3 regions of the Buttiauxella gaviniae genome follow, and region 1 is predicted to be linked to each of the others. Evidence: predicted binding sites of a transcription regulator. Region 1 holds the regulator's gene; each other region holds the start of a gene.
The links. Region 1 encodes CRP, which controls carbon source genes, mostly activating them, when cyclic AMP is high. Its sites were predicted from a motif close to ATGTGANNNNNNTCACAT; they were not measured.
Positions count from the first base shown of each region.

Region 1 (4,670 bases):
CGAGGGCGGTGTCACGGCGGCAACGCCGGAATTTTTACACGGTCTGCGCGCGCTGTGCGATGAACATAAAGCCCTGCTGGTGTTCGATGAAGTCCAGTGCGGTATGGGGCGCATCGGGGAGCTGTTTGCGTATATGCATTACGGCGTGACGCCAGATATTTTGACCAGCGCTAAAGCCCTCGGTGGTGGATTCCCGGTGAGCGTGATGCTGACCACTCAGGAAATCGCCTCGGCATTTCACGTCGGCACACATGGCTCAACCTACGGTGGAAACCCGCTGGCCTGTGCCGTAGCCGGTGCAGCATTCGATATCATCAATACGCCTGAGGTGTTGAAAGGCGTCTCGGTGAAGCGCGAGCAGTTTGTGAATCACCTGCAGCACATTGACGAGCAGTTTGATCTGTTCAGCGATATTCGCGGCATGGGTCTGCTGATTGGTGCTGAGCTGAAGCCGCAATACAAAGGCCGCGCGCGCGAATTCCTTTATGCTGCAGCACAAGAGGGCGTGATGGTTCTAAACGCGGGGCCGGATGTGATGCGTTTTGCGCCATCGCTTATCGTTGAAGAGGCGGATATTGCAGAGGGTATGCAGCGTTTTGCGAGCGCGGTCGCAAGTATCGTTAAAGGTTAAATATTCGCGTCATTCGGTGGGTGGTGCTGGACGCTAATCCACCCTACTAAAGGCCGTTGTAGGTCGGATTAGCGTCGCGACACCCGACAATTCCACCTTACGACCGGCCTAAGCGGCGGTTCAGCCAAATCCCATGATGGGGACGCTGACGCCATGCCACCGAAGAAATGGTGTGCATGGTGCTGAGATGGCCCAATATCCGCTGTAAATGTTGTTCCATCGTGCTTAATGGCCCGCTCGGTAGCCCTTCCAGCGGATCCAGAATATTGGCGTCATTGGTTTCCCCCGGCCCATCATATTGCAGCCGCTGCTGACAGCGTTGCAGTGCAATTTCACACGACTGCAAATAGCGCTGGGCTAAATCCGGCGTCAGCATGTTGTGCTCACGCGCCAGGGTCGTCATCGCATTAATGTGTTCGACGATAAACTGACTGTGTGTGACCCACAATTTCATGTCGGCCAGATAGTCGGAATTAAAGCCGGGCTCTTGCATCGCCTGGTTGAGGGAGTTAAACAGGGCGTTATGCGCCTGGTTTACTTTCATGCGTTGATAGGCGAGAGGCGTAGGTTCCGGGTCGCTACTCAGGATCAGGCGAATAGCGTCCTGGTCTTTCTCAAGCGCATCGTGGGCGTTCTGGCGCAATAAGCCGCTCTGCCACTGCGGCCACAGCCACAACATGCCACCGAAGGCAATCAGGCAGCCCAGCAGGGTATCTATCAGGCGAGGAACGATGTACTGCTCGGCGCTCAGGGTGATCAGTTGCAGTGTGTAGACCGCCGTGACCGTGAAGCCAATCGTTGCCCAACCGTAGCTTTTACGAATGAATAAATAGCTGACCAGGGTTATCACCAGCATCGCCGTCAGCGCAATGCTCTGTGGGAAATGGAAGTGTAGCGCCACACCGGCGATTGCCAGGCCCGCCATGGTGCCCGCCGAACGGTGGAGGATACGAACGCGTGTGGCGCCGTAGCCGTTTTGCGTGACGAACATGACCGTCATCAAAATCCAGTAAGGTTTGGGCAGATGTAAGAACGCGCCCAAAATGCTCGCGATAGTGAGCATGACACCCAGCCTTGCGGCGTTGCGCAGCGCTGCCGATTTCAAAGACAAATAGCTTTTCAGTGCGGCCCACAATGGCAACCGGCGCTGCCTGTCTTCCATCAAATCACGGATATAGAGCGGGCGTTGAGTCCGCAGCACGCGCGCGATACGGCTGAAGTGATAATGACAAAATTGCCCAACTGGGTTGTCTGGATTCTGACGGGCGATTTTCTCAAGCGCATCAATCTGTTTTTCCATTGTGAAGCGGCGGGGAAAACGATGGTAAAGAATGTCATCAGCCAGCACACGTAAACGTGCGGCAGTAGTCTGTGCATTCCAGCGAATTACCGCTTCGGCGTGGCTTTTTTCAACCAGCTTTTGTACTTCGGAAGGTTGGTGCAGACTCACGGAGATGTGTTCTTGTAAATCCAAAGCCACCTGAAAGGCGCGTAACAAACGCTTGTAACCATTTTGCTGATTCGCCGCCAGCATGTGCAGTTGTTGATAGCACACGGTGATGAGGTCGACCGCTTTTTGTTGGCGAGCCAGTAAGGGCGGGAGTGTTTTTTCAGGATCGGTGTGCTGAGTTAGCATGCCGTATTTGGCTTCGCAATAATCCGCAAGCTGGCGATAGAGCAGGCTAAGCGATTCCCGCAGTGGCTGTTCGCGCCACATCCAGAACCAAACCCAGTTAAATACGCCGTACCAAATTGTGCCGGAGACATACAGCAGCATCGGCTTCCAGATTGGCATGTTCCCGGCCATGCTGAGGGTAAAGATAGCGGCAATCAGCGAGGCGGGAAGCAGACGTGCGTGAAGCGCACTGATTTCAGCCGTGACGCCCAACAGGAGCGCCATCACCATAAGAATCAGAGGCAGCGGTACGGCGGTATACAGCAGTAAAAGCTGCATGATCAAACTGCTGAAAGCAAAAAGGCTGCCGCCAATAATCAGGCGTTTGAAGAAGCGTTTATGGGGTGTATCCAGACCGGCAATATTACAGCAGGCGGGGACTAACGAGAAAAGCAGCCCAGATTGCAAATCGCCAAAGAGCAAACCTACCGCCACGGGAAGACATAACACCAGCGTTTGTCGCAGTGCATAGTTGACTTCGGGATGGTAGATCAGTCTGCGCCACATATACCCTTCTTACTTGAAGCTGCAGCGGCGTTAGCTGCGTTCATTCACCCGAATCACTTACTTTAGTAAGCTCATCGGGATGAACTCACTTGCTGCCTTGCTGCAGCTTCAATTACTCGGGTATAAGTGAATTTTAAAAATAAAAAAGGCGTATTACCGAAGCGATACGCCATTTTTCAAGCAGGAGATTAACGAGTGCCGTAAACGACGATCGTTTTACCGTGAGCGGAGATCAGGTTTTGATCTTCCAGCATTTTTAGGATACGGCCTACGGTCTCACGTGAGCAACCGACGATCTGACCAATTTCCTGACGGGTAATTTTAATCTGCATACCGTCCGGGTGGGTCATTGCATCAGGTTGTTTTGCGAGGTTCAGCAGTGTCTGCGCGATACGGCCCGTCACATCCAGGAACGCCAGATTACCGACTTTCTCAGATGTCACTTGCAGACGGCGTGCCATCTGCGAAGACAGGCGCATCAGAATGTCTGGGTTGACCTGAATCAGCTGGCGGAATTTTTTATATGAAATTTCAGCCACTTCACAAGCGCTCTTAGCACGAACCCAGGCACTACGCTCCTGACCTTCTTCGAACAGCCCTAACTCGCCGATGAAATCGCCCTGATTCAGATAAGAGAGGATCATCTCCTTGCCCTCTTCATCTTTAATCAGAACAGCCACAGAGCCCTTGACGATGTAATACAGCGTCTCTGCTTTTTCACCCTGGTGAATCAGTGTGCTCTTCGATGGATACTTATGAATATGGCAATGAGACAAGAACCATTCGAGAGTCGGGTCTGTTTGCGGTTTGCCAAGCACCATGCGCGGTTATCCTCTGTTTTATAACTGGCTACCAACGACAAGACGCTAAACATCCTGTCTGGCGTTGCAAGTATTAGAATATTCCCCACCTTGGGGAGATGGCATGCAAGTCATTCTTGCTGCCTGTAATTAGTGATGTCCTCTGCATACATACATAACGTCAATGTATCGATGTAGCATCTGGATTGTTTTAGCATAGCTTTTGGCAAGTGTCTCCTATTGTCTCGTTTCAGCTTGACGCAGGTCGCCTTCCGTTGCCAGTTTTGCTCCTTCCGCGTACTCTGGAAGGTAATTTTTTCAACGGGGGAAGCAACATGCAAGCACGTGTGAAGTGGGTTGAAGGGTTAACCTTTCTTGGAGAGTCCGCTTCAGGACACCAGATTTTGATGGACGGTAATTCTGGCGATAAAGCGCCGAGTCCGATGGAAATGGTGCTGATGGCCGCGGGGGGCTGTAGCGCAATCGACGTGGTTTCTATTTTGCAAAAAGGTCGTTATAACGTGACGGATTGCGAAGTTAAACTGACCTCCGAGCGCCGCGAAGAGGCACCGCGTCTGTTTACGCATATCAATCTGCATTTCATCGTGACGGGCATCGATTTGAAAGATAACGCGGTTTCCCGCGCGGTGGATTTGTCTGCTGAGAAATACTGCTCTGTTGCATTGATGCTGGAGAAAGCAGTAAGCATCACCCACAGCTATGAAGTCATTGAAGGCTAGTCGGTGATTGCGGGGCGGTACTTAGCCGCCCTGATTATTGATATTTCGACCTTCTGCCAGACGCTTAACCAACGGCGTCATAATCAATTCCATTGCCAGCCCCATTTTGCCGCCCGGCACCACTAATGTATTGATGTGTGAAATAAATGAGCCCTGCAACATAGCGAGCAGATACGGAAAGTCGATGTCATCCAGACCGCGGAAATGAATCACAACAAAACTCTCATCCAGCGATGGAATGCCACGAGCTGCAAATGGGTTAGAGGTATCAACCGTTGGAACGCGCTGGAAGTTTATATGCGTGCGGGAAAACTGCG
Region 1 covers NZ_JBFMVT010000002.1:1,536,347-1,541,016, reverse strand. The annotation lists gene argD (bifunctional acetylornithine/succinyldiaminopimelate transaminase) at 1-631, shown strand, start outside; gene AB1E22_RS07835 (YccS/YhfK family putative transporter) at 729-2,813, opposite strand; gene crp (cAMP-activated global transcriptional regulator CRP) at 3,002-3,634, opposite strand; gene AB1E22_RS07825 (OsmC family protein) at 3,949-4,353, shown strand; gene AB1E22_RS07820 (phosphoribulokinase) at 4,375-4,670, opposite strand, start outside.

Region 2 (4,670 bases), 2.8 Mb from region 1:
AATCTCACCACGCGGATAAAACAGCTTGAAGCTGATATCGGCGTGGATCTGTTTATCCGTGAAAACCAGCGTTTACGCCTCTCCCCGGCTGGGCATAGTTTCTTGAGTTACAGCAAGCGGATCCTGGCCCTGGTGGATGAAGCGCGGATGGCGGTTTCTGGCGACGAGCCGCAAGGCACTCTGACGCTTGGGTCGCTGGAGAGCACCGCCGCCGTGCGTATTCCTGGCGTGCTGGCGATGTTTAACCAACGCTTCCCCAAAATCCAACTGTCTTTGGCAACCGGTCCATCGGGGGATCAAATTGACGGTGTGCTGGATGGCCGACTCTCAGCCGCGTTTGTCGACGGGCCAATACTGCATCCGTCGTTAGAGGGCATCGCCGTTTACGAAGAAGAGATGGTGATTGTCGCCCCCGCCGATCGCGCCGTTATTACGGATGCCAGAGAAGTGAGCGGCGCAAACCTCTATGCGTTTCGCGCAAACTGCTCTTATCGTCGACATTTCGAAAGCTGGTTCCACGCGGGGCAATCTTTACCGGGGAAAATTCATGAAATGGAGTCATACCACGGAATGCTGGCGTGCGTGATAGCCGGAGCGGGCATCGCGCTGATGCCGCGCAGCATGCTGGAAAGTATGCCCGGTAGCCACCAGGTGTCTCTCTCCCCGCTGCCCGCCGAATGGCGCTACCTGAATACGTGGCTTATCTGGCGGCGCGGGGCCAAAACCCGACAACTGGAGGCGTTTATCGGGTTACTCGAACAGGCGTCTTAGCGGCACAGAAATATTTTGCCGGACAGATAAGTGGTTGCCTGTCCGGCGATCAGCACTCTGTCGCCCATTAGCTGGCAGCGTAAATCCCCGCCGCGTTTTGAAACCTGGCGCGCGTTCAGCCGGGTTTTACCCAGCCGTTCAGCCCAGTAAGGAATCAACATGGTGTGCGTTGAACCCGTGACGGGGTCTTCGGTGAGCGCCGCCGCAGGGGAGAAGAAACGGCTGACAAAATCATACTCGTCACTATCCGCTTTTGCGGTGATACAGACTTTTTGGTTAAGGGTGAGCATCAGTGGAATATCGGGCTTTACCGCTTCAACCTGCTGCTGGGAATCAAGCACCACAATATAATTGCGGCCTAAACGCACTTCCTGATACTCACCAATCCCAAGCGAATCCAGCAAGGCCTGCGGCGGCTCAACCGGCTCACTGCCTGCTGCCGGGAAATCGAGCGTCAGCCAGTCACCGCTGCGCGTCACGGTCAGCGGCCCCACGAATCGCGTCTCGAAGTGAATGGTGGTTTCCGGGTAATTGAGATATTCAAAAATCACATGCGCGGAGGCAAGCGTCGCATGGCCGCAGAGATTTATCTCCCCTTGCGTAGTGAACCAGCGCAGTTCAAAGCCGTTATCGGTGGTCACAAAAAATGCCGTTTCCGACTGATTATGCTGCCGCGTCATGGCCAGGAGCGTTTCATCCGGCAACCATTCCGTCAGCGGGCAGACCGCCGCCGCGTTACCGCCGAAGGTGGCGTCCGTAAACGCATCTACCATATAGAAATCAATTTCCTGCATCGCTTTTCACCGTATGGGGGTCAATGGAAACTACCATGCCATGAGATATAGGATTTCCTGCATAAATAAATGCGAGTTATCTCACAAAACAGGTTGTATGGCCGGATTGATGGTTTTATGATCGCCTGCTCTCCAAACCTTTTTCTATCAACGCGAAAGCTATCTATTTATGACAATCAACAACGTCTCACGCAAAACGGCGTGGCTACGCGTCGTTACGCTCGCGGTTGCGGCCTTTATTTTTAATACCACGGAATTTGTGCCCGTCGGTTTGCTGTCTGACATCGCGAACAGTTTTGGTATGGAAACCGCGCAGGTCGGCATCATGCTGACGATTTATGCGTGGGTGGTGGCGCTCATGTCATTGCCGTTTATGTTGATGACCAGCCAGGTCGAACGTAAGCGCCTCTTAATCAGCATTTTTATACTGTTTATTGCCAGCCACGTGCTCTCTTTCGTGGCCTGGAACTTTACCGTGCTGGTTATCAGCCGGATAGGTATCGCTTTTGCCCACGCGATTTTCTGGTCGATCACGGCTTCTCTGGCAATTCGTATGGCTCCGGCCGGGAAAAAAGCCCAGGCGCTGAGTTTGATTGCGACCGGTACTGCGCTTGCGATGGTGTTGGGTTTGCCGCTCGGGCGCGTGGTTGGGCAGTATTTTGGCTGGCGCACCACGTTCTTCGCCATCGGGGTGATCGCCGCCATAACGCTGTTCTGCGTGATCAAACTTCTGCCGAAATTACCAAGCGAACACTCTGGTTCGTTGAAAAGTTTGCCGCTGCTGTTTCGCCGCCCGGCGCTGGTCTGCCTGTATGCCCTGACCGCCGTGGTCGTCACCGCGCATTACACCGCTTACAGCTATATTGAACCGTTCGCGCAAAGTGTTGCGGGGCTGAGTGCCAATATGGCAACGCTCCTGCTGCTGGTGCTTGGCGGGGCCGGGATTATCGGCAGCGTGATGTTCGGCAAGCTGGGCAACCAATACGCCTCGACGCTGGTCAGCGGGGCCATCGGCCTGTTAGTGCTCTGCCTTGCGTTACTGTTACCTGCGGCGCAAAACACCGTCAATCTGACGATTCTGTGCCTGTTCTGGGGCATCGCCATCATGGTGATTACGCTCGGGATGCAGGTTAAAGTCCTGACCCTGGCACCGGACGCGACCGATGTGTCGATGTCGTTATTCTCGGGGATTTTTAATATCGGGATTGGTGCGGGTGCACTGGTTGGAAATCAGGTCAGCCTGCATTATGAGATGTCGAGTATCGGGCTGGTCGGTGCGGTTCCCGCGCTGTTCGCCCTGGTTGGCTCGGTGTTAATTTTCCGCCGCTGGCCGGTGTCACTTGAAGAGCAGCACAGCCATTAATGGTTTTTACAGGGCAACGGCGATAACCGCTGCCCTGTTTCTCTTTAATGCGCCGGGAACTGAGTAATAATTTCCAGTACGCCGTTAATAATAAATTGCACGCCCATACAGACCAGCAAGAACCCCATTAAACGGGAAATCGCTTCAATACCGCTCTTGCCTACCAGCCGCATAATGGCGCCGGAACTGCGTAAACTCACCCACAAAATAATCCCTACCAGAGCAAAAATGATCGGCGGTGCCACCAGAACAATCCAGTTGGCAAAATCCACGCCGTGCTCAATGGTTGATGACGAGCTGATAATCATCGCGATGGTGCCAGGCCCCGCCGTGCTCGGCATGGCGAGAGGCACAAACGCGATATTCGTGTCAGGCTCTTGCTCCAGTTCTTCCGCTTTGCTGTGCGCCTCCGGTGATTCGTGTGCCTTTTGCTGCGGGAATAACATGCGGAAACCGATAAACGCGACGATCAACCCGCCCGCAATACGTAAACCGGGTATCGAAATACCAAAGGTGTTCATCACTACCTGCCCGGCGTAATAGGCAACCATCATGATGATAAATACGTTTATTGACGCCATTAGCGCGGTTTTATCCCGCGCTTTTTTGTTCATATCTCCGGCAAGCCCGAGGAACAACGCTACCGTGGTCAAGGGATTCGCCAGCGGCAGCAACACCACTAATCCAAGCCCAATAGCCTTCACCAATTCCATCATCTTCTTTCCTTATTTCCCAACTCCGGTGATATTTTGCGCTGAAAGTATAGCAGCCTACCCCCCGGCCTTTCGTTAGCAGAATTGTATCAATGTTAAAAATTGACCCGTTTTAGCTATTCGTGGCATCACCAAATCATCACATTGACTTATGGTTGCCTGGGCAATAATATCTGCCGTGATTAAATATACTTGCCTGGGCAACAATCGTGAAAAACACAAGCGATCTGTTTAACGAAGTCATTCCGCTCGGAAGACTGATCCATATGGTTAATCAACATAAGGATCGTCTGCTAAACGATCATCTCTCCCCGCTGGATATTACCGCCACGCAATTTAAGGTGCTTTGCACGATTTATTGCGAGGAGTGTGTGCCGCCGGTAGAGCTGAAAAGAGCGTTATCAGTGGATCTTGGTGCTTTAACACGCATGTTGGACCGCCTGTTGTGCAAGGGATGGATCGAGCGTTTGCCCAATCCCAACGACAAACGTGGTGTGCTGGTACGACTGACCCCGCAAGGGAAAACGTTGTGTGAAAAATGCCACCAACTCGTGGGGCAGACACTGCATCAAGAATTAACAAAAAACCTGACAGCAGATGAAGTAAATACACTTTATCAACTGCTGACGAAGGTATTGCCGTAAAACCTGAAAAGAGGTGAAACGATGTCCAGACGGAACAATGACGCGATAACCATTCAAAGCATTTTGGACTGGATTGAAGAGAACCTGGAAAACCCTCTGTCTCTTGAGAAGGTTTCGCAGCGTTCGGGCTACTCAAAGTGGCACCTGCAACGGATGTTTAAAAAAGAGACTGGCCATTCATTAGGTCAATACATCCGAAATCGCAAATTGACTGAGATCGCACTGAAGCTAAAAGAAAGTAATGAACCGATTCTCTATTTAGCAGAACGGTACGGGTTTGAGTCTCAACAGACGCTCACCCGCACGTTTAAGAACTACTTTTCTGTGCCTCCCCATCGCTACCGCGTCGCGCGGTCAGGTGGCGAAGGAAAGTATATTCATCCGA
Region 2 covers NZ_JBFMVT010000002.1:4,321,622-4,326,291, forward strand. The annotation lists gene ptrR (putrescine utilization regulator PtrR) at 1-771, shown strand, start outside; gene AB1E22_RS20425 (PhzF family phenazine biosynthesis protein) at 768-1,565, opposite strand; gene AB1E22_RS20430 (sugar transporter) at 1,735-2,928, shown strand; gene AB1E22_RS20435 (MarC family NAAT transporter) at 2,973-3,644, opposite strand; gene marR (multiple antibiotic resistance transcriptional regulator MarR) at 3,851-4,285, shown strand; gene marA (MDR efflux pump AcrAB transcriptional activator MarA) at 4,307-4,670, shown strand, end outside.
Region 2: the regulator CRP is predicted to act here: its motif matches at 1,635-1,652, upstream of AB1E22_RS20425 (PhzF family phenazine biosynthesis protein).

Region 3 (4,670 bases), 140 kb from region 1:
GAGGAAGTTAGTCAGGGAGATATGCTGTGCCTGCGGAACCTGGCGCATAGCGCGCTCGGTCAGGTCACGGTGTGTAATAACCAGGTCAACGTCATCCGGTAAGCTGTTGATTGCGCAGTTAGTGACGGAGATATTTTTCAGGCCCGCGTCGCTCACTTTCTTACGCAGAACACCTGCACCCATCGCACTTGAGCCCATACCAGCATCGCAAGCAACAATGATTTTACGTACGTGGCTCAGGTCGTTAGACAGGCCCGCACCCACCGCCAGCGGCGCAGTCGCCCCTTTGGATTCCGCTTTCATCTCAGCCATACGGCGAGCCGCTGCTTCGATGTCATCTTCTTCTTTAACTTTGCTGGTTTTCAGCAGAATCGCAGAGACGACGAAGGATACCGCTGTCGCCGCAACGATTGCCGCAATGTTCGCGAAGTAAGCACCTTTTGGCGTCATCGCCAGAACCGCCAGGATAGAACCCGGAGATGCCGGGGAAACCAGGCCGCCGTTCAGCACAGTCAGAGTGAACACGCCAGTCATACCGCCAAGGATAACGGCCAGAATCAGACGTGGGTTCATCAGCACATACGGGAAGTAAATTTCGTGGATACCACCCAGGAAGTGGATGATTGCCGCGCCGCCCGCAGACTGTTTAGCGTTACCGCGACCGAAGAACATATATGCCATCAGCACGCCCATACCCGGACCTGGGTTGGCTTCAATCAGGAAGAAGATTGATTTGCCCAGTTCGTGGGACTGCTGAATACCCAGCGGCGAGAAGATACCGTGGTTGATGGCGTTGTTCAGGAAGAGGATTTTCGCCGGTTCGACGAAGATAGAAGCCAGCGGCAGCATGTCATGGACAACCATGAAGTTAACGCCTGCTGCCAATACTTTGGAGAGCACTTCAACTGCCGGGCCGATACCCATAAACGCCAGAATCGCCAGGATCATACCGATGATGCCAGCGGAGAAGTTGTTCACCAGCATTTCAAAGCCGGATTTGATCTTGCCATCAACCCATGCGTCAAAATGTTTAATCGCCCAGCCGCCCAGCGGGCCTGCAATCATCGCGCCAAGGAACATTGGCATATCCGCACCGACGATAACACCCATCGTCGTGATGGCACCTACTACACCACCACGATCGCCACCGATTAAGCGACCACCGGTATAACCGATGAGCAATGGCAGCAGGTAGGTGATCATCGGGCCTACCAGTTTCGCCAACGTCTCGTTTGGCAACCATCCGGTTGGAATAAATAAAGCTGTGATAATACCCCAGGCGATAAATGCGCCAATGTTTGGCATTACCATGTTGCTCAGGAAGCGACCAAAGCTTTGCACTCTGATCTTGATATCGGATGACATACGCACACCCCTTGTTGTGTTTACGCGCTTAAAAATTAGCCCGAGGTTTATTGTTTACGTGGCGGCAGGTTGCACTGCCAGATGCTCTAAGTGAGGCGAATCTGGCACGTGATCGTGAAGCTGTCCAGTGGACGGAATTTTATGTGACACACATCACCTATTGCAGGGTAGCACTCACCACGATCAGGAGATCTTGATCACATAATTGCGGTGTAAAAAAAACACAGCGGTCATTTTTTACGCCTAAATGAAGCCTTTATGTGACTGGCGTCACAATTTCAAATCAGAGATTTGTTGCTCGATTGTGATTTTAATCACAAAAAATTTTACGTGATTTTTTCCGAGTGTGATCCAGGGCATTTCCCACCCCGAACTTGATTTTGGATTTGTCAGAAAATTACAGCGCAGCGGCACACCTTTCACCGCTCATTTTTGATACGTTCGGCCTTTTAAACCATACTCATATTTTGTCGATTAAAATGGACGATGTAATGAAACTTATCGGTAATTACACCAGCCCGTATGTGCGCAAAATTTCCGTAATACTGCTGGAAAAAGGCATCACATTTGAGTTCGTAAACGACAACCCGTGGATCCCGGAAAGCACCACGCCGCACTTCAACCCACTGGGCAAAGTCCCGGCGCTCGTGACCGATGATGGCCAATACTGGTTCGATTCACCGATCATTGCGGAATACCTCGAATTATTGGATATCGCTCCGGCGCTGATTCCACGCGACCCGCTGGGCTCTCTGCAAATGCGCCAGATGGAAGCCTTGGCCGATGGCATTATGGACGCGGCCCTGGTTTCAGTACGCGAACGCCAACGCCCGATAGAGCAGCAATCCGAAACAGAACTCCTCCGCCAACGGGAAAAAATCACTCGTGGGCTGACCTTGCTTGAGCAGTACGCCGCAGATAAAAAACTGGATGCCGAAAACCTCAGCGTAGCGACCATCGCCGTAGCCTGCGCCGTGGGGTATATCAACTTCCGCCGGGTCTCTCCTGGCTGGTGCGTTGACCGCCCACATCTGGTGAAACTGGTTGAGAAACTTTTCGAACGGGAAAGTTTTGCTCGCACCGAACCGCCAACAGCATGATCTCCCGGCAAGACGGTATCTCCCCTTGTCAGCTCCTCCACCTGGCAAGGGGGAGGCTGGGTTGGGGTCAATGAGTTCGACTCAACATCACCAGCACTTATGCTCAAAGATGTGACGATGAGAAAGCGCCATGACAGGGGGCTAACTCCCCCTGTAAACTACCGCTAAATTTCACCACTCTGCGGCTTGCCATGACTACCCATCGCAACTTGTACAGCCAGCTTCCTGCCATCGACAAACTGTTACGCGACGCTTCATTCAGCACTTTGCTACGCGACTTCGGCCACACTCAGGTGGTTAGTACCCTACGAGAAATGCTGGAAACGGCGCGGGAACAGATTCGTCAGCAAGACACGCTTCCCGCCTGGAATGATGATTGGGCGGCACAGGCGCAGTTAACACTCGAATCAGACCAGCGCAGCGCGCTTCAGCCGGTATTTAACCTGACGGGCACCGTGCTGCATACCAATCTGGGGCGCGCATTGCAGGCAGAGGCTGCCATTGACGCCGTAACCCAGGCGATGCGCTGCCCGATTACGCTGGAATATGATTTACAGGGGGCGGAGCGCGGGCATCGTGACAAAGCCCTGGCTGATTTGCTCTGCGAGCTGACCGGCGCGGAAGATGCCTGCATCGTCAATAACAATGCAGCCGCGGTTTTGTTGATGTTAGCCGCCTGCGGCTGCGGTGAAGAGGTGGTGGTTTCGCGTGGTGAGCTAGTCGAAATCGGCGGCGCGTTCCGTATCCCGGATGTTATGCGCCAGGCAGGCTGCCAGTTAGTTGAAGTCGGTACCACCAACCGCACCCACTTGAAAGATTATCGTCAGGCTGCGGGTGAAAACACGGGGCTATTGATGAAAGTCCACACCAGCAATTATCAGGTTGCGGGCTTTACAAAAGCCGTCGATGAAGCCGAACTGGTGGCGCTTGGCAATGAGCTGAACATTCCTGTCGTGACCGACCTTGGCAGCGGCTCGCTGGTCGATCTCACCCAATGGGGATTGCCAGAAGAACCTATGCCGCAACAGTTGATTGCGGCGGGTGTGAGCCTGGTGAGCTTCTCCGGAGATAAACTCCTCGGCGGGCCGCAGGCAGGCATCATCGTCGGCAAAAAAGAGCTAATCGCCCGCATTCAAAGCCATCCGCTCAAACGCGCCCTGCGTGCCGATAAAATGACGCTCGCCGCGCTGGAAGCTACTCTGCGCTTATATCAACACCCTGAAACGCTGGTTGAAAGGTTGCCGACGTTGCGTTTATTAACCCGAAATGCCAGTGAAATCACAGAGCTTGCGCGGCGTTTACTACCTGCGATGCAGGAGAAATACGGCGAGCAATTTACCGTGTCCGTCGAACCCTGCTTATCACAAATTGGTAGCGGCTCGCTGCCCGTGGACAGGCTGCCGAGCGCCGCGCTAACGTTCACGCCAAAAGATGGGCGCGGAACAACGCTTAGCGCCCTCGCACAAAGCTGGCGCGAGATCTCTAAACCGATAATTGGCCGCATCAATGACGGGCGTTTATGGCTGGATTTACGCTGCCTTGAAGATGAAGCCGGATTTATGGAGAGTTTGCACTCGTGATTATTGCTACCGCCGGGCACGTTGACCACGGCAAAACCACCCTGCTGCAAGCCTTAACCGGCGTGAATGCCGACCGTCTGCCGGAAGAGAAAAAACGCGGCATGACTATCGACCTCGGCTACGCCTACTGGCCGCAGCCCGATGGACGCATTCCCGGTTTTATTGACGTTCCGGGGCATGAAAAATTCCTCGCCAATATGCTGGCGGGCGTTGGCGGTATCGACCACGCGCTGTTAGTGGTCGCCTGCGATGACGGCGTGATGGCGCAAACGCGCGAGCATCTCGCTATTTTGCAATTAACCGGAAAACCATCGCTCACCGTCGCACTAACCAAAGCTGACCGAGTGAGTGACGAGCGAATTAGCGAAGTCCGCGAAGCGGTGCTGGAAACGCTTAAAGAGTTTGGCTGGCAAGACGCAGTTTTGTTTGTCACCGCAGCCACCAACGGTACAGGCATCGACGAACTTCGTGAGCACTTACTTACGCTGCCAGAACGCGCCCATCCGCGTCAGCACCGCTTTCGTCTCGCCATCGACCGCGCTTTCACCGTGAAAGGTGCAGGCCTGGTGGTAACGGGAACCGCACTTAGCGGCGAAGTCAAAATTGGCGATACGCTTTGGTTAAC
Region 3 covers NZ_JBFMVT010000002.1:1,673,862-1,678,531, forward strand. The annotation lists gene AB1E22_RS08465 (PTS mannitol transporter subunit IICBA) at 1-1,365, opposite strand, end outside; gene AB1E22_RS08470 (glutathione S-transferase) at 1,857-2,465, shown strand; gene selA (L-seryl-tRNA(Sec) selenium transferase) at 2,657-4,045, shown strand; gene selB (selenocysteine-specific translation elongation factor) at 4,042-4,670, shown strand, end outside.
Region 3: the regulator CRP is predicted to act here: its motif matches at 1,668-1,685, upstream of AB1E22_RS08470 (glutathione S-transferase).